Regions from separate parts of the Pseudomonas sp. 05N432 genome, predicted to be linked through region 3. Evidence: predicted binding sites of a transcription regulator. Region 3 holds the regulator's gene; each other region holds the start of a gene.

The links. Region 3 encodes FliA, which starts transcription of late flagellar genes. Its sites were predicted from a motif close to CTAAAGTTTNNNNNNNNNNNGCCGNTAA; they were not measured.
Region 1: AC1DHT_RS25250 (methyl-accepting chemotaxis protein) is a predicted target of FliA. The motif match lies at 2,029-2,056, and genes of this name have one in related genera.
Region 2: AC1DHT_RS00395 (methyl-accepting chemotaxis protein) is a predicted target of FliA. The motif match lies at 2,910-2,937, and genes of this name have one in related genera.

Annotation. Positions count from the first base shown of each region.
Region 1 is NZ_JBFTMM010000022.1:137,098-142,715, reverse strand. Features, by position in the region: gene acnA (aconitate hydratase AcnA) at 1-941, shown strand, start outside; gene AC1DHT_RS25255 (CPBP family intramembrane glutamic endopeptidase) at 1,195-1,986, shown strand; gene AC1DHT_RS25250 (methyl-accepting chemotaxis protein) at 2,087-3,652, shown strand; gene AC1DHT_RS25245 (alpha/beta family hydrolase) at 3,839-4,516, opposite strand; gene ccoN (cytochrome-c oxidase, cbb3-type subunit I) at 4,615-5,618, shown strand, end outside.
Region 2 is NZ_JBFTMM010000001.1:82,587-88,204, forward strand. Features, by position in the region: gene AC1DHT_RS00380 (putative bifunctional diguanylate cyclase/phosphodiesterase) at 1-248, shown strand, start outside; gene AC1DHT_RS00385 (NorM family multidrug efflux MATE transporter) at 383-1,780, opposite strand; gene AC1DHT_RS00390 (LysR substrate-binding domain-containing protein) at 1,939-2,859, shown strand; gene AC1DHT_RS00395 (methyl-accepting chemotaxis protein) at 3,050-5,026, shown strand; gene AC1DHT_RS00400 (aldose 1-epimerase family protein) at 5,176-5,618, shown strand, end outside.
Region 3 is NZ_JBFTMM010000009.1:122,195-127,812, forward strand. Features, by position in the region: gene AC1DHT_RS11880 (chemotaxis protein CheA) at 1-1,885, opposite strand, end outside; gene AC1DHT_RS11885 (protein phosphatase CheZ) at 1,940-2,728, opposite strand; gene AC1DHT_RS11890 (chemotaxis response regulator CheY) at 2,759-3,130, opposite strand; gene fliA (RNA polymerase sigma factor FliA) at 3,297-4,037, opposite strand; gene fleN (flagellar synthesis regulator FleN) at 4,034-4,864, opposite strand; gene flhF (flagellar biosynthesis GTPase FlhF) at 4,979-5,618, opposite strand, start outside.

The DNA.
Region 1 (5,618 bases), on a different contig from region 3:
TGTACCTGCGGGACATCTGGCCGAGCAGCAAGGAAATCGCCGACGCCGTGGCGCAGGTCGACACCGCGATGTTCCACAAGGAATACGCCGAGGTGTTTGCCGGAGACGCGCAGTGGCAAGCCATCGAAGTCCCGCAAGCGGCGACCTACGTCTGGCAGAAGGATTCCACCTACATCCAGCATCCGCCGTTCTTCGATGACATTTCCGGCCCCCTGCCGGTGATTCAGGACATCAGCGGTGCACGCATACTGGCGCTGCTCGGCGACTCGGTAACCACCGACCACATCTCCCCCGCCGGTAACATCAAGGCCGACAGCCCGGCCGGACGTTACCTGCGTGAACAAGGTGTGGAACCGCGAGACTTCAACTCTTATGGCTCACGTCGCGGCAACCATGAAGTGATGATGCGCGGCACGTTTGCCAACATCCGCATTCGCAACGAAATGCTTGGCGGCGAAGAAGGCGGCAATACGCTCTACATTCCGACCGGGGAGAAACTGGCGATCTACGATGCCGCCATGCGCTATCAAGCGGCGGGCATCCCGCTGGTGGTGATTGCGGGTCAGGAATACGGCACCGGTTCAAGCCGTGACTGGGCGGCCAAGGGCACCAACCTGCTGGGCGTCAAAGCGGTGATTGCCGAAAGCTTCGAGCGGATTCACCGTTCCAACCTGGTGGGCATGGGCGTACTGCCGCTGCAATTCAAGCTCGACCAGAACCGCAAGAGCCTGAACCTGACCGGCAAGGAGACACTTGATATTCAAGGGCTGACGGGCGTCGAGCTGACGCCGCGAATGAACCTGACGCTGGTGATCACCCGCGAGGACGGTAGCAGCGAGAAGGTGGAGGTGTTGTGCCGGATCGACACGTTGAACGAAGTGGAATACTTCAAGGCGGGAGGAATACTGCATTACGTGTTGCGGCAACTAATTGCTTCATAATGTCGCACTGACAAAAACACCGTCTTCGGACGGTGTTTTTGTTTGTGGGATTCTCGTCTCTATAATTCCGCGCCACTTGATGGGCGCTGCTCACAATGTTGTGCCAGACACAAAACCACTGTGGGAGCGAGCCTGCTCGCGATAGCGTACTGGCAGTCGACATCAATGTTGAATGTAATTGCCTCATCGCGAGCAGGCTCGCTCCCACAGTGGACCGAGTCACACTGCAAAATCCCGGAAACAAGGACTAAACATGATTGCTCTGCCATGGCTCTATCTGGCACTCATCTCCATCGGCTACGCACTGGCCCTGGTCTACAGCCACCTCGGCTGGCTGGCGGCCATTTCCGTCGGGTTGTTAGCGTTTGCCGGCTTTGCCGTTCGCCAACCACAAATCCAGGTCGGCCGCGTCCTGGGTCACGGCCTGTTCGTTTTCCTCGCGGTAGCGCTGGCCATGCACTGGCTTCCGGGTTTCTACAATGGTCGCGGTATCGGCCCGGAACGCTTCAGCGCGGATGCCGTGCCGTTTTCCATGTACCTGAATCTGGACAAACCACTGATTGGTTTCTGGCTGTTGCTGGTGTGCCCGTGGATTGTCGGTCGCCGCTCCCTGCGTCTTTCACTGTATGCCACCGCCGCGGCACTGACCTTGAGCGCGCTGGCCGCTCTTGGTGGTGCGCTGCTGCTGGGTATGATCAGTTGGGCACCGAAGTGGCCCGATCAAGCCTGGCTCTGGGTACTGAACAACCTGTTGCTGGTGACGCTGGTCGAGGAGGCGCTGTTTCGCGGTTACATTCAGGGTGGTTTGAGTCGCTGCCTGCAACACCTGCGCTATGGCGAACACCTCGCCTTGCTTGGCGCCACCTTGCTGTTCGGTCTGGCGCACTTCGGCGCTGGCTGGCAATGGGTGCTGCTGGCAAGCCTTGCCGGGGTCGGTTACGGGCTGGCGTACCGCTTCGGTGGGCTAGGGGCCGCCATCGCCACGCACTTTGGCTTGAACCTGCTGCACTTTGGCCTCTTTACCTACCCGATGCTGGCGGGTTGAGGATCAAGGAATGTGTGCCAGCGCTGAATATTGAAAAATAATTTCAATTTATTCCTGGCACTGCCGACACGCTGTCAAAGCCTTGCGGATTGAAAAAGCCATGCGTAATAACCAGCCCATTACACAACGCGAACGGACCTTTCCGGCTCAGCAACGGTTGATTTCCACGACCGATGCCAAAGGCGTGATCACCTACTGCAACGACGCTTTCGTCGAAATCAGCGGGTTTTCTCGTGAAGAGCTGATCCGTGCACCGCACAACCTGGTCCGTCACCCCGACGTTCCGCCTGCGGTCTTCGCGCACATGTGGGGCACACTGAAACAAGGCTTGCCATGGATGGGCATTGTCAAGAATCGCTGCAAGACCGGTGATCACTACTGGGTTAACGCCTATGTCACACCGGTGTTCGACGGCAATCAGGTGGTCGGTTACGAGTCGGTGCGGGTCAAACCCAGCGCCGAACAGATCCGCCGCGCCGAAGCGCTCTACCAACGCATCAATCAGGGCAAGTCGGCGATTCCTCAAACAGACAAGTGGCTGCCGGTGCTGCAGGACTGGTTACCGTTCATTCTGGTCAGCCAGCTGAGCTTCACGATCGGCGCCACACTCAACTCGCAGTGGGGTTTTGCGCTGGCCGCCGGGCTGTCCGTGCCGCTTGGCCTGCTGGGCTTGAGCTGGCAACAGCGTGGCCTCAAGCGCTTGCTGCGCCTGGCCGAGCAGACCACATCCGACCCGCTGATTGCGCAGATGTACACCGACAGCCGCGGCGCTCAAGCGCGCCTGGAAATGTCGATCCTCAGTCAGGAAGCCCGTCTGAAAACCTGCCTGACTCGCCTGCAAGACACCGCCGAGCACCTGAACGAGCAAGCTCGACAGTCCGACACCCTGGCGCACAAAAGCTCGACCGGCCTGGAACGTCAGCGCGTCGAGACCGAGCAAGTGGCGACCGCCGTCAACCAGATGGCCGCCACCACCCAGGAAGTCGCCAGCCACGTGCAACGCACCGCTGACGCGACCCAGGAAGCCAATCGCCTGACCGGTCGTGGCCGTGACATTGCCGGTGAAACCCGTGACGCAATCCAGCGCCTGTCGGTGGTGGTCGGTGAAACCGGCCTGACCGTGACCCAACTGGCCAAGGACAGCGACGAAATCGGTGGCGTGGTCGACGTGATCAAAGGCATTGCCGACCAGACCAACCTGCTGGCCTTGAACGCGGCCATCGAAGCGGCTCGCGCCGGCGAGATGGGCCGTGGTTTTGCGGTGGTTGCCGACGAAGTAAGGCAACTGGCGCAACGCACCAGCGAGTCGACCGGGCAGATCCACACCCTGATCGCCAAGCTCCAGCAAACCGCCAGCACCGCGGTGCAAACCATGGAAGCGGGTCACCGTCAGGCTGAAGAAGGCGTGGCACGGGTTCTGGAAGCCGACCAGGCACTGGTGGGTATCAGCGAAGCGGTGGCCAACATCACCGACATGACCACCCAAATCGCTGCCGCGACCGAAGAGCAAAGCGCAGTCGCCGAAGAGATCAGCCGCAACATCAGCACCATTGCGCAACTGGCTGACCAGACTTCGGAACAGGCACAGAACTCGGCGTTACTGAGTGAAGAGCTGACCAAAACCGCGAATACCCAGTATTCGTTGGTAGAGCGGTTTAATCGCTGATCGTTGCTGGCGAATACAAAACCCGGGAGGTAATGCTTCCGGGTTTTTTATTGCCAATCTGAAAGTGATGTCGCCTGCCAGGACCCTATCGCGAGCGGGCTCGCTCCCACAGGGTTTTGTGCATCACCACAATCCACTGTGGGAGCGAGCCTGCTCGCGATGAGGCCGCAACTGCCACCCTCATTATCAGAGAAGAAAGTCAGCAACCTTCTGCGCCGCAGCCGCCAAATGCTGCTCATGAGTAAACCCGGACGCCTTCAACGGCTTCAAATCATGATCGCCAGCCACCAGCCAGAACACCTCGATACTCGGCGACAACACGTAACCCTCGACGGCCTCACGATTCCCCAACGCATCCCTCTCCCCTTGCACAATCAGCGTCGGCGTCCGTAAACCGGCCAGATGCTCGACTCGCGGCTTCTCCGGTTTGCCCACCGCATAAAACGGATACCCCAGACACACCAGCGCATCCGCGCCCAACTCATCGGCCAGCAAACTGGCCATGCGTCCGCCCATGGACTTGCCGCCGATGGCCAGGCGCCCAGTGACATGGCGTCGCACCACGGCATACACATCACGCCAGCATTCGAGCAATTTTGGCGCCGGATTCGGCGGGCGTTTGCCACCGTCGATGCGCCGTTGCGCCATGTACGGAAACTCGAAACGCAACACGTTGACGCCAAGCCCGGCAAGGCGTGCGGCGATGTCGTTCATCCAGTCACTGTCCATCGGTGCGCCGGCGCCATGGGCCAGGATCAGGGTCGCCGATGCCGGCGCCGAGGCGGCGTCCCACAACCATCCGCGATCCTGCACGCACTGCGCCCATTGATCCCCGTCAATACTGGCCTTGTGCTGTTTGTCCATGCTTGCCTCGCTTTTAATCTGCCTATAACTCCAGGCGAAGAGAGCGTTATCGCCGTGCGCGAACGCTTTCACTTCGGCTGAACCGTGGATGGGGAACCATGAACACTTCTTTAAGTACCGCCTATAACTACAAGGTGGTCCGCCAATTCGCCATTATGACGGTGGTGTGGGGCATCGTCGGCATGGGGCTCGGGGTTTTTCTCGCGGCTCAATTGGTCTGGCCTGAACTCAACTTCAATTTGCCCTGGACCAGCTTCGGCCGTTTGCGCCCGCTGCACACCAACGCGGTGATCTTCGCGTTCGGCGGCTGCGCCCTGTTCGCCAGCTCCTTCTATTCGGTGCAACGTACCTGCCAGACGCAGCTGTTCGCGCCGAAAATCGCCGCATTCTGCTTCTGGGGCTGGCAGTTGGTCATTGTCCTGGCCGCCATCAGCCTGCCGCTGGGCTACACCACTTCCAAGGAATACGCCGAGCTGGAATGGCCGATCGCCATTTTGATCGCCATCGTCTGGGTCGCCTACGGCGTGGTTTTCTTCGGCACGGTGATGAAGCGCAAGACCAAGCACATCTACGTCGGTAACTGGTTCTTCGGTGCGTTCATCATCACCGTGGCCATCCTGCATATCGTCAACCACGCCTCCCTGCCGGTGAGCTGGACCAAGTCCTACTCGGCCTACGGCGGTGCGACGGATGCCATGGTGCAGTGGTGGTATGGACACAACGCGGTAGGTTTCTTCCTCACCGCCGGCTTCCTCGGGATGATGTACTACTTCGTGCCGAAACAGGCTGAACGTCCGGTGTACTCGTATCGCCTGTCGATCGTGCACTTCTGGGCACTGATCACCCTGTACATCTGGGCCGGCCCGCACCACTTGCACTACACCGCACTGCCGGACTGGGCGCAGTCGCTGGGCATGGTGATGTCGCTGGTCCTGCTGGCACCGAGCTGGGGCGGGATGATCAACGGCATGATGACCCTCTCGGGCGCCTGGCATAAGTTGCGCAGCGACCCGATCCTGCGCTTCCTCGTGGTGTCCCTGGCGTTCTACGGCATGTCGACCTTCGAAGGGCCGATGATGGCGATCAAAACGGTCAACGCCCT
Region 2 (5,618 bases), on a different contig from region 3:
TTGTCGGTGGCATGGAGACGCGTGAGGAAAATCGCAAGCTGGTCCACGCGATGATCAACCTCGCCCACAACCTAAACCTGGAAGTGGTCGCCGAGGGCGTTGAAACCCTTGAACAGCTTGAGCTGCTGCGTGATTTTGGTTGTGATCAGGTGCAGGGTTACCTGATTAGCAAGCCGTTGCCACTGGCGGAGTTGGTTGAGTATCTGGAGTTCGGTTCCAGCCAACCGGCGCTGGAAGTGATGGTTTAGCCGATCTGTCATCTGGCACGAACCCTTGTGGGAGCGACCCTGCTCGCGATAGCGGAGTATCAGTCAGCATCAATGTTGCCTGCATGGCTTCATCGCGAGCAGTCGAGTGTCGACCGGCTGCTCCCACAGGAAACTCAGTCTGTCTGAACGACTTCGAAACCCGGCTGTGACAACGGCTCACGCCGGATCATCCGCTTCATCTTCCATTCGAACGCCAGCGTCAGGCTCACGGCCGAGCAGGCGAGCCCCAGTGCCAGACCCCACCAAACACCCGTCGGCCCCCAATGGAGATGGAAAGCCATCAACCATGCAGCCGGAGCGCCGATCAGCCAATAGCAGGCGAGGCCGACCAGAAAGGTAGTCTTGGCGTCCTTCAGGCCGCGAATACAGCCCATGGCGATAGTTTGCGTGCCGTCGAAAAACTCGAACCACGCCGCCACCATCAACAGGCTCACCGCAAGATTGATCACTTCGCGAAACGCCGGGTCGTTATGGTCCAGGAACAGTCCCACCAGTTGGTTCGGCATCAGCCAGAAGACCATGGCAAACCCGAGCATCGCCGCGCCACCAAAGGCAATCCCGACCCGCCCGGCCAAGCGCGCATCGAGCAGCTGCCCGGCGCCGTAGTGCTGGCCGATGCGCATGGTGATCGCATACGAAAGCCCCGCCGGAATCATGAACGCCACCGAGACGATTTGCAGGGCGATCTGATGCGCCGCCAATTGCGTACTGCCCATGGTGCCCATGCACAACGCGGCAAACGCAAACAGACCGACCTCTACCGCGTAGGTGCCGCCAATCGGCAAGCCCAGACGCCACAGCTCGCGCAAGTACTGGCGATTGGGCCGTGACAGGCCCTTGCGCAGTGGGTACGCGTCGTAAGCCGGGTGCCGGCGAATATGCCAGGCCAGGCCCAGCGCCATGCAGTTGGCGACGATGGCGGTGACCAGGCCGATCCCCATCAAACCCATTTTCGGCAGGCCGAACATGCCGGTGATCAACGCATAGTTGAGCAGGAAGTTGGCGACGGTCCCGACGAGGCTGATGACCATCACCGGCGTTGTCCGGCCAATGGCGCTGGTAAAACCGCGCAGGGCCATGAAGCTCAGGTAGCCGGGCAGGGCGAACGGCAGAATCAACAGGAACTGGCCGGCCGCGTGCACGTTGCTTTCGGTCTGGCCGAACAGCAGCAACACCGGTTTGAGGTTCCAGAGCAGCAGACCTGCCACGAGCGCCATCAACCACGCCAGCCAAAGCCCGGCCTGGGTCAGCCGGGCGGCGCCTTCGATGTCGCCAGCACCCTGCCGGATCGCCACCAGCGTGCCGACCGCCGCGATCACGCCAATGCAGAAAATCGATACGAACGAATAGCTCGCCGCGCCCAGACCGCCACCGGCCAAGGCTTCCGGGCTGAGCCGAGCCATCATCAAGGTATCGGTGAGGATCATCAGCATGTGCGCCAACTGCGAGGCAATCAGCGGCCCCGCCAGCCGCAGGATGGCCCAGAGTTCGGTACGTGCTGGATGCTGCATGATCATCACGCTCGTTTAGTCAGATAAATCGGGAAGGGTTGATTCTCGGCGCTCGCAAGCGTTTGCACAAAGGGATAAAAACGATTGCTCGCATGACTAAAACTCATGCTGGAGAGTTTCTGATAAGGTTCCGGGGTCGCGCTATAGGAGCTTTCCCAATGTCTCGTCGTCTTCCTCCGTTGTATGCCCTTCGCGCTTTCGAGGCCGCAGCGCGGCACAGTTCGTTTACCCGTGCTGCCGAAGAATTGTCGATCACCCAAAGCGCCGTCAGCCGACATGTGCGTACGCTGGAGGAGCATTTTGCCTGTCGGCTGTTTCAGCGCAGCGGACGCAATTTGCAACTGACCGAGGCCGCACGTTTGCTGCTGCCGGGTGTGCGTGAGGGCTTTGGTGCGCTGGAGCGGGCCTGCAATACCTTGCGCGCCGAAGATGACGTCTTGCGCATGAAAGCCCCTTCGACCCTGACCATGCGCTGGCTGTTGGCGCGACTCAGTCGTTTCCGGCATTTGCAGCCAGGTAACGAGGTGCAACTGACCAGCGCCTGGATGGACGTCGACTCGGTGGACTTCAATCACGAACCGTTCGATTGCGCGGTGTTGTTGAGCAACGGGCATTTTCCACCGGACTGGGAAGCCAGTTACCTTTTCCCGGAGCTGCTGATCCCGGTCGGCTCACCAAATCTGTTGAATGATCAGCCATGGGATGTCGAGCGGCTGGCCAGCACTGAATTGCTCCACCCGACTCCCGATCGACGTGACTGGCGCAGTTGGCTGGAGCGCATGGGCCTGTCAGAGCAGGTGTCGCTCAAGGGCGGGCAGGTGTTCGACACGCTGGAGCTGGGGATGATCGCCGCTGCCCGGGGTTATGGGGTATCGATGGGCGACTTGCTGATGGTGGCCGAAGATGTGGCTCAGGGGCGTTTGAGTTTACCGTGGCCGACCGCCGTTGCCAGCGGCCTGAATTATTACCTGGTCTGGCCGAAAACCCGCCCTGGCGGTGAACGTTTGCGCCGCCTCAGCGACTTCCTGCAAGGCGAAGTCCAGGCCATGGAGTTGCCGGATGTCGAGCGCCTCGACTGAATCGATCTAGCTGCCGCCATGGTGGCCATGAGCAATATCCTTGTGAGTCGCTCAAGTATTCATCCGCGCCGCCGAATCCTTGAAAGTGGAACCTTCGTTCTGAAAGGTTTCGTGCTTCCCTTATTACTGGATATTTTGCCGAGCCACGCGACGCGATCAGGATGATCCGGCTCCTCGGCCAGGAGCTGTCATGTCTCAACCTCGTGCCCGGATCGCCTCACAATTGGGGCTTGCCCTTGCCGTCATCCTCGCGGTCGTCATCAGTGGCAGCACGGTGTTCGCCCTGCGCTCGCTGGATTCTGCCAACCTCGACACGCGTGAAGAGCATCTGGCCAGTGAGGCGCGGTTGCTGGCCGACCAGTTGAGCACTTTCCACGGCACCCTGCGCGAAAGCACCCAGCGCCTGAGCGGGTTGTTTGAAAAGCGTTTCAGCGGCGGTTTGAGCGTGCACCCTGAGCAGCCGGTGACGGTGGCGGGCGTGCAGACACCGGGCCTGCATCTGGGCAACGAAGTGTTGAACAACAACTTCGACAAGGTCGATGAGTTCAAGCAAATGACTGCCGGCGTGGCGACGTTGTTCGTGCGCAGTGGCGAGGACTTCATTCGGGTCAGCACCTCGTTGAGCAAGCAGGACGGCACCCGCGCCATTGGCACGCTGCTCGACCATGCGCACCCGGCCTATCAGCGGCTGATGACGGGGCAGAGCTATGTCGGCCGGGCCTTGCTGTTCGATCGTTCCTACATGACGCAGTACACCCCCGTACGCGACAGCAGTGGCAAGGTGATCGCGGTGTTGTTCGTAGGATTTGATTACACCGACGCGCAGAGCGCGCAGTTCGACAACCTCAAACGCTTCCGCATCGGCCAGAGCGGTTCGCTGGCGCTGCTCGATGAGCAAAACAAATGGCTGGTGCCGCCGGCCGGCGTGCAGGCGCTGGACCAGGCGACTTCGACCATCGCCAGTTTAGCCAGGACGCCGGGGCAGGGCGCGTTCTGGAGCGACAAGTCCGAAGACTTCTACAGCGTTGCGGTGCCGTTCGAGGGTGGGCCATGGTCAGTGGTGGCGAGCATGCCGAAAAGCGAAATCCGCGCAGTGACCTGGAGCGTCGGTATCCGCCTGGCCATTGGCAGCCTGCTGGCGATGCTGCTGGCAGTGGGCGCGGCAGTCTGGCTGTTGCGCAGCAAACTGGCACCGCTGGGTGATCTGGTGCGGCAGGCCGAAGCCTTGGGCGCGGGTGATCTGAGCGTGCGTTTGAACGTGTCGAGCCAGGATGAAATCGGTCAACTGGCGCGCAGCTTCAATCAGATGAGCCAGGCTCTATCGACCATGGTCGAGCACATCCGCAAGGCCTCGGAGGAGGTCAACAGTCGCGCCCAGGCATTGTCCGGGTTATCGGGCGGTGCGTATGAAGGGATGGAACAGCAGTCCGGTGAAATCACCAGCATGGCCGGCGCTGTGGAAGAGTTCAGTGCGACCTCGCTGAACATCGCTGACAACATGGGCAACACCGAGCGTCTGGCTCAGGAAAACGCCCAGCAAACGCGGATCGGTCGTACCTCGATGGAAGAAGCCTCTTCTTCCCTTGAGCAGATTGCCAGTGCTCTCAATAGCACCGCGACGGTGATCAACACTCTGGGTCAGCGCTCCCAGGAAATTGGCGGCATTGTCGGGGTGATTACTGCGATTGCCGATCAAACCAATTTACTGGCGCTCAACGCCGCCATCGAAGCCGCGCGTGCCGGCGAACAGGGCCGTGGTTTTGCGGTGGTGGCAGACGAAGTGCGCAACCTGGCCTCGCGCACTCGCGAAGCGACTGACGAGATTTCCGGGATGATCCAAAGCATCCAGCAGGAAACCGGCAACGCCATCAGCACCATGGAGCAAGGCAACCTGCTGATGCGCGAAGGCCTGACACGCAACGCCAATGTTGCGTCGGCGCTGGCACGGATCGACGAACAAAGCCGCTCGGCCGGCCAGCAATTTGCTGCGATCACCACCGCCACCCAGGAGCAGAGCAGCACCGCGACCTTGCTTAGCAGCAACCTGCAAAGCATCGCCATGGCCAACAGCGAGCAGCGTGAAGTGGTGTCGAACCTGGCGATCACCGCCAAGGAGCTGGAGAAACTGGCGGCGGATTTGCGGCATGAGGTTGATCGTTTTCGCTGAGGTACCTCTGGAATTGCCATCGCTGGCAAGCCTGTTGTTGGCGATTGAATCCGGCGACTGAGGTTTGCGGGAGTTGCGCTGTTTTTATGCTTGCTGAAACGTTTCATCAGCGCTATAAAAACGGCACAACTCCAAGAAAGGTTTTCCCCATGACCCCGCTCAAACTGCTCGTCACTCTCGGCGCAATGACCGCTGCCTCCCACGTCATGGCCTGGGATTACGTGCTGCTCGATACCGACAAGGCTGCCCAGAACCAGCAAATCACCAGCCAACAGCTCGGTGTGAAGACCGACAAACCGTTCTCCGTGACCCTGCGCACCCTGCACGGCGGTCGGCAGGAGGGCGTCAGCATTGTTGACATTGATAACGGCACGATGAAACTCTCGGTGGTGCCGACCCGTGGGATGAACGTCCTGCAGGCATCGGTAGGCAATGTGCGTATGGGGTGGGATTCGCCGGTCAAGGACGTGGTCAATCCGTCCTTTATCGAACTCAACGGGCGTGGCGGATTGGGCTGGCTCGAAGGCTTCAATGAACTGGTCACCCGCTGTGGCTACGAATGGGTTGGCCACCCCGGCATGGACAACGGCGA
Region 3 (5,618 bases):
CGTTGACCAGCGGGAAAGCAAAGGCCTGGTTGCCGAGCATGACCATCAACGTCGGCATGATCGCCAGGGTCAACGGGACCTTGATGACGATCTTCGAGCCTTTGCCCTTGGTCGAGTAGATATTGATGGTGCCGTTGAGCTGGGCGATCTTGGTTTTCACCACATCCATGCCCACGCCACGACCGGACACGTCGGAGATCTCGGTTTTGGTCGAGAAACCCGGCGCGAAGATCAGGTTGAAGCAGTCGGACTCGCTGAGACGGTCCGCCGCATCCTTGTCCATCAAGCCTTTCTTCACGGCGATACCGCGCAAGACATCAGCGTCCATACCCTTGCCGTCATCAGAGATGGACAGCAGGATGTGATCGCCTTCCTGTTCTGCGGACAGAATCACTTTACCGCTGCGAGGTTTGCCCATCGCCTCACGATCGGCCGGTTCTTCGATACCGTGGTCGACCGAGTTACGCACCAAGTGGACCAGCGGGTCGGCCAGGGCCTCGACGAGGTTCTTGTCGAGGTCGGTTTCTTCGCCGACCAGCTCCAGGTTGATCTCTTTCTTCAACTGGCGCGCGAGGTCGCGAACCAGTCGTGGGAAGCGCCCGAAGACTTTCTTGATCGGCTGCATCCGGGTCTTCATGACTGCGGTCTGCAAGTCGGCCGTGACCACGTCGAGGTTCGACACGGCCTTGGACATGGCTTCGTCGCCGCTGTTGAGGCCCAGACGGACCAAGCGGTTACGCACCAGTACCAGTTCGCCGACCATGTTCATGATTTCGTCGAGACGCGCGGTATCCACACGTACCGTGGTCTCGGCTTCACTGGCCGGTTTTTCCGGGGGCGGTGAGGCCGGTGCGCGAGCTGGGGCCGGTGCAGCAGCGGCAGCAGGTTTAGGCGCTTCGGCTTTTGGCTCGGGCGCTTTAGCCACAGGTACTGGCGCTGCAGCCTTGGCAACTGGCGCCGCCACCGAAGCAGCAGCCGTGCCGACCTCCGTGAACTTGCCTTTGCCATGCAATTCGTCGAGCAGCGATTCGAACTCGTGATCAGAGATCAGATCGCTACCCGCGGCTGCAGCCACAGGTGCCGCAGGCGCCGGAACGGCAGCAATTGCCGATTCCAGAGCATCAACGGCGAAGTTGCCTTTGCCATGCAACTGATCGAGCAGTGCTTCGAATTCGTCATCGGTAATGTCGGAGCTGTCGCCTGCCGCTTTCGGGGCAGCCGGTGCGGCAGGGGCTGCCGCCACTGCATCAGGGGCGAACTGGCCTTTGCCGTGCAATTGGTCGAGCAATGACTCGAACTCGGCATCGGTGATTTCATCGCTGCCGGCAGCCGCTTCAGGTGCCGGGGCTACAGGCGTCCCCGCCTCGGCTTGCGCCTTGACCGCGTTCAGCGAGTCCAGCAGCAGTTCGAATTCATTGTCGGTGATGTCGCCCGATTCGCTTTCAGCGGCAGGTGCTTCAACCACTTCTGCAACTGGTTGCGCCACATCGGCTGTTTGAGGCTCGGCCAAACGGGCCAGAGCCGCCAGCAGTTCCGGTGTAGCCGCGGTGATCGGTGCACGTTCGCGGACTTCGCTGAACATGCTGTTCACCGCGTCCAGCGCTTCGAGAACCACGTCCATCAGTTCCGAGTCGACGCGACGCTCACCCTTGCGCAGGATGTCGAACACGTTCTCGGCGATGTGACAGCACTCCACCAGCTCGTTGAGCTGGAGGAAGCCGGCGCCCCCTTTTACAGTGTGAAAACCGCGAAAAATTGCATTGAGCAAATCCGCATCATCTGGTCGGCTTTCCAGCTCCACCAGCTGTTCGGACAGTTGCTCTAGAATCTCGCCGGCCTCAACCAGGAAATCCTGAAGGATCTCTTCATCGGCGCCGAAGCTCATTAAGGGGGTGCTCCTAAAGGTCTAAAAACCTAAAAAACCTAAAATGCTAAAACTCTAAAATCCTAGGCTGGATAACAAATCGTCCACATCGTCCTGACCGGACACAACGTCTTCTCTTTTATCGGCATGAATCTGCGGACCTTCACCCTGAGAGAGATGTTTTTGCGGATCTTTTTCAGCCAGCATCGCTTCATGGTCATGTTCGATGCCCGCAAAGCGGTCTACCTGACTGGCCATGAGCACGAGCTTGAGCAGGTTGCTTTCTACTTCGGTGACCAATTGAGTCACGCGCTTGATCACCTGACCGGTCAGGTCCTGGTAATCCTGAGCCAGCAGAATATCGTTGAGGTTGCCCGAGACGACCTGGCTCTCCTCGACGCTACGCGTCAGGAAACCGTCGACACGCCGGGCCAGTTCGCGGAATTCCTCGGCACCGACTTCGCGGCGCATGAAACGCCCCCAGTCCGCGCTCAGGGCCTGGGCGTCAGTGCTCAGGCCATTGACCAGCGGAGTACTGTTCTCGACCAGATCCATGGTCCGGTTTGCGGCCGCTTCGGTCAGCTTGACCACATAGGACAGGCGCTCAGTGGCATCCGTGATCTGTGAGACTTCCTCGGCTTGCGGCATGTTCGGGTCAATCTGAAAATTGACGATCGCGCTATGCAGCTCGCGAGTGAGCTTGCCCACCTCCTGGTACAGGCCACGGTCACGGGTCTGATTGAGCTCATGGATCAGTTGCACAGCGTCACCGAACCTGCCCTTTTCAAGGCTTTCGACCAGTTCGTGAGCGTGTTTTTTCAGGGTCGACTCGAAATCGCCCTGTGAAGATTCTCTTTGCTCCATAGCTCCCCCGTGGCGCAGTGGCTCAGCACATCAACCGATGCGTTCGAATATTTTTTCGATCTTCTCTTTCAACGCCTGGGCCGTGAAGGGTTTGACCACATAGCCGTTTACACCGGCTTGAGCGGCTTCGATGATCTGCTCGCGCTTGGCTTCGGCGGTGACCATCAGCACCGGCAGGTGCTTGAGCTTTTCATCGGCGCGCACGTGGCGCAGCAAGTCGATACCGGTCATGCCAGGCATGTTCCAGTCCGTTACCAGAAAGTCGATGCTCCCGCTGTTGAGAACGGGAATGGCGGTAATACCGTCGTCCGCCTCGACCGTGTTGGTGAACCCAAGGTCACGCAACAGGTTCTTGATGATCCGCCGCATCGTTGAGAAGTCATCAACGATGAGGATTTTCATGTTCTTGTCCAATTCGACCTCCAAGCAGTCTTAAACGCGTTCAGCACCTGAACACGCCATTCAATCAATCAGGCAGAGCACTCGACGACTGTCTGGAGCACAACGGATGAAGACCGGCACAGCGTTACACCCTGCCTGTTTCGTTCGCAGTGTCCCCACACTGCTGTCAGCGCGCTCGCCACTCCCCCAAACGCCCCCGCAAACGGGCTGCGCACTGGCTGTGTAACTGGCTGACCCGGGATTCACTGACCCCCAGGACCTCACCGATTTCCTTGAGATTCAGCTCTTCGTCGTAGTACAGCGCCAACACCAGTCGCTCACGCTCCGGCAAGTTGGCAATCGCATCCGCCAGCGCAGCCTGGAAGCGTTCATCTTCCAGGTCACGCGACGGTTCGAGATGAGCACTCGCGCCATCCTCGTGCAGCCCTTCATGCTCGCCGTCCTGCAACAGATCGTCGAAGCTGAACAGGCGACTGCCCAAGGTGTCATTCAAAATCCCGTAATAATCGTCGAGACTCAATTGGAGTTCGGCCGCAACCTCGTGATCTTTAGCGTCACGCCCGGTTTTAGCTTCAATTGAGCGAATCGCATCACTCACCATCCGGGTATTGCGGTGTACCGAGCGTGGCGCCCAGTCACCCTTGCGGACTTCATCGAGCATCGCGCCACGGATACGGATCCCCGCGTACGTCTCGAAACTCGCACCTTTGCTCGCATCGTATTTGGTCGACACTTCAAGCAAACCGATCATGCCTGCCTGGATCAGGTCCTCGACCTGAACACTGGCCGGCAGGCGCGCCAACAGGTGATAGGCAATACGTTTTACCAGTGGCGCGTAACGCTCGATCAGTTCGTACTGCGCGTCACGCGCCGACTTCTTGTACAGGTTGTAACCACTGGCTGTCATAGAACCGGACCCGCAGTTTGCTGCACCAGACGCTCGACGAAAAACTCCAGGTGCCCACGCGGGTTGGCGGGCAACGGCCAGGTATCGACTTTCTGCGCGATGGCCTTGAATGCCAGCGCACACTTGGAACGAGGAAACGCTTCATACACGGCGCGCTGCTTCTGCACCGCCTTGCGCACGCATTCGTCGTAAGGCACCGCACCGACGTATTGTAAGGCGACGTCGAGGAAGCGATCCGTGACCTTGGTCAACTTGGCGAACAGATTTCGTCCCTCCTGCGGGCTTTGCGCCATGTTGGCCAGCACGCGGAAGCGGTTCATGCCGTAATCGCGGTTGAGCAGCTTGATCAGCGCGTAGGCGTCAGTAATCGACGTCGGCTCGTCGCAAACCACCAGCAATACTTCCTGGGCTGCGCGAACAAAACTCACGACCGACTCACCAATACCCGCCGCCGTGTCGATCACCAATACGTCGAGGTTATCGCCGATGTCGCTGAATGCCTGAATCAGGCCAGCGTGCTGGGCCGGGCTCAGGTGAACCATGCTCTGGGTACCGGACGCTGCTGGAACAATGCGAATTCCGCCCGGCCCCTGAAGTAATACATCGCGCAGTTCACAGCGGCCTTCGATGACGTCGGCCAGCGTACGCTTGGGCGTGAGCCCCAGCAGGACGTCGACGTTCGCCAGCCCCAGATCGGCGTCCAGCAGCATGACGCGCCGGCCGAGCTCAGCAAGAGCCAGGGACAAGTTCACTGACACATTAGTCTTCCCGACGCCACCTTTGCCGCCGGTCACTGCGATCACCTGTACGGGATGCATGCTGCCCATGTTCGTTCTTTACCTTGTCTTGCTTAGACGCGGACTACATGACTGGCTGCGCGCTCACTTGTGAACAATGCATGGCAGGCCATCGATGTAGATACAAATCTATTCATTATTACCTCAGCCGACACGCTTGGCCGGGCTGTGGTAGAGGTCAGCGAACATATCAGCCATGGCTTCTTCGCTGGGTTCTTCCTGCATCTGCACGCTAACGGCGCGACTGACCAACTGATGCCGGCGCGGTAAATGTAGATCATCCGGGATCCGTGGCCCGTCGGTCAGATAAGCGACAGGTAATTCGTGGCTGATTGCCAGGCTCAACACCTCGCCCAGGCTCGCTGTTTCATCCAGTTTAGTCAGAATGCAGCCTGCTAGCCCGCACCGCTTGTAACTGTGATAGGCGGCAGTCAGTACCTGCTTTTGGCTGGTAGTGGCCAGCACCAGATAATTCTTCGACTTGATCCCGCGACCGGCCAGGCTTTCCAGCTGCATGCGCAACGCCGGATCACTGGCCTGCAGGCCGGCGGTGTCGATCAATACCACACGCTTGCGCAACAGCGGATCAAGGGCTTGCGCCAGGGACTGGCCCGGGTCGACGTGAGTCACCGAGACATTGAGGATACGCCCCAGGGTCTTGAGCTGTTCCTGGGCACCGATGCGGAAGCTGTCCATGCTCACCAATGCGATGTTCTGCGCGCCGTACTTGAGCACGTAACGCGCGGCCAGCTTGGCCAGCGTCGTGGTTTTGCCCATGCCGGCA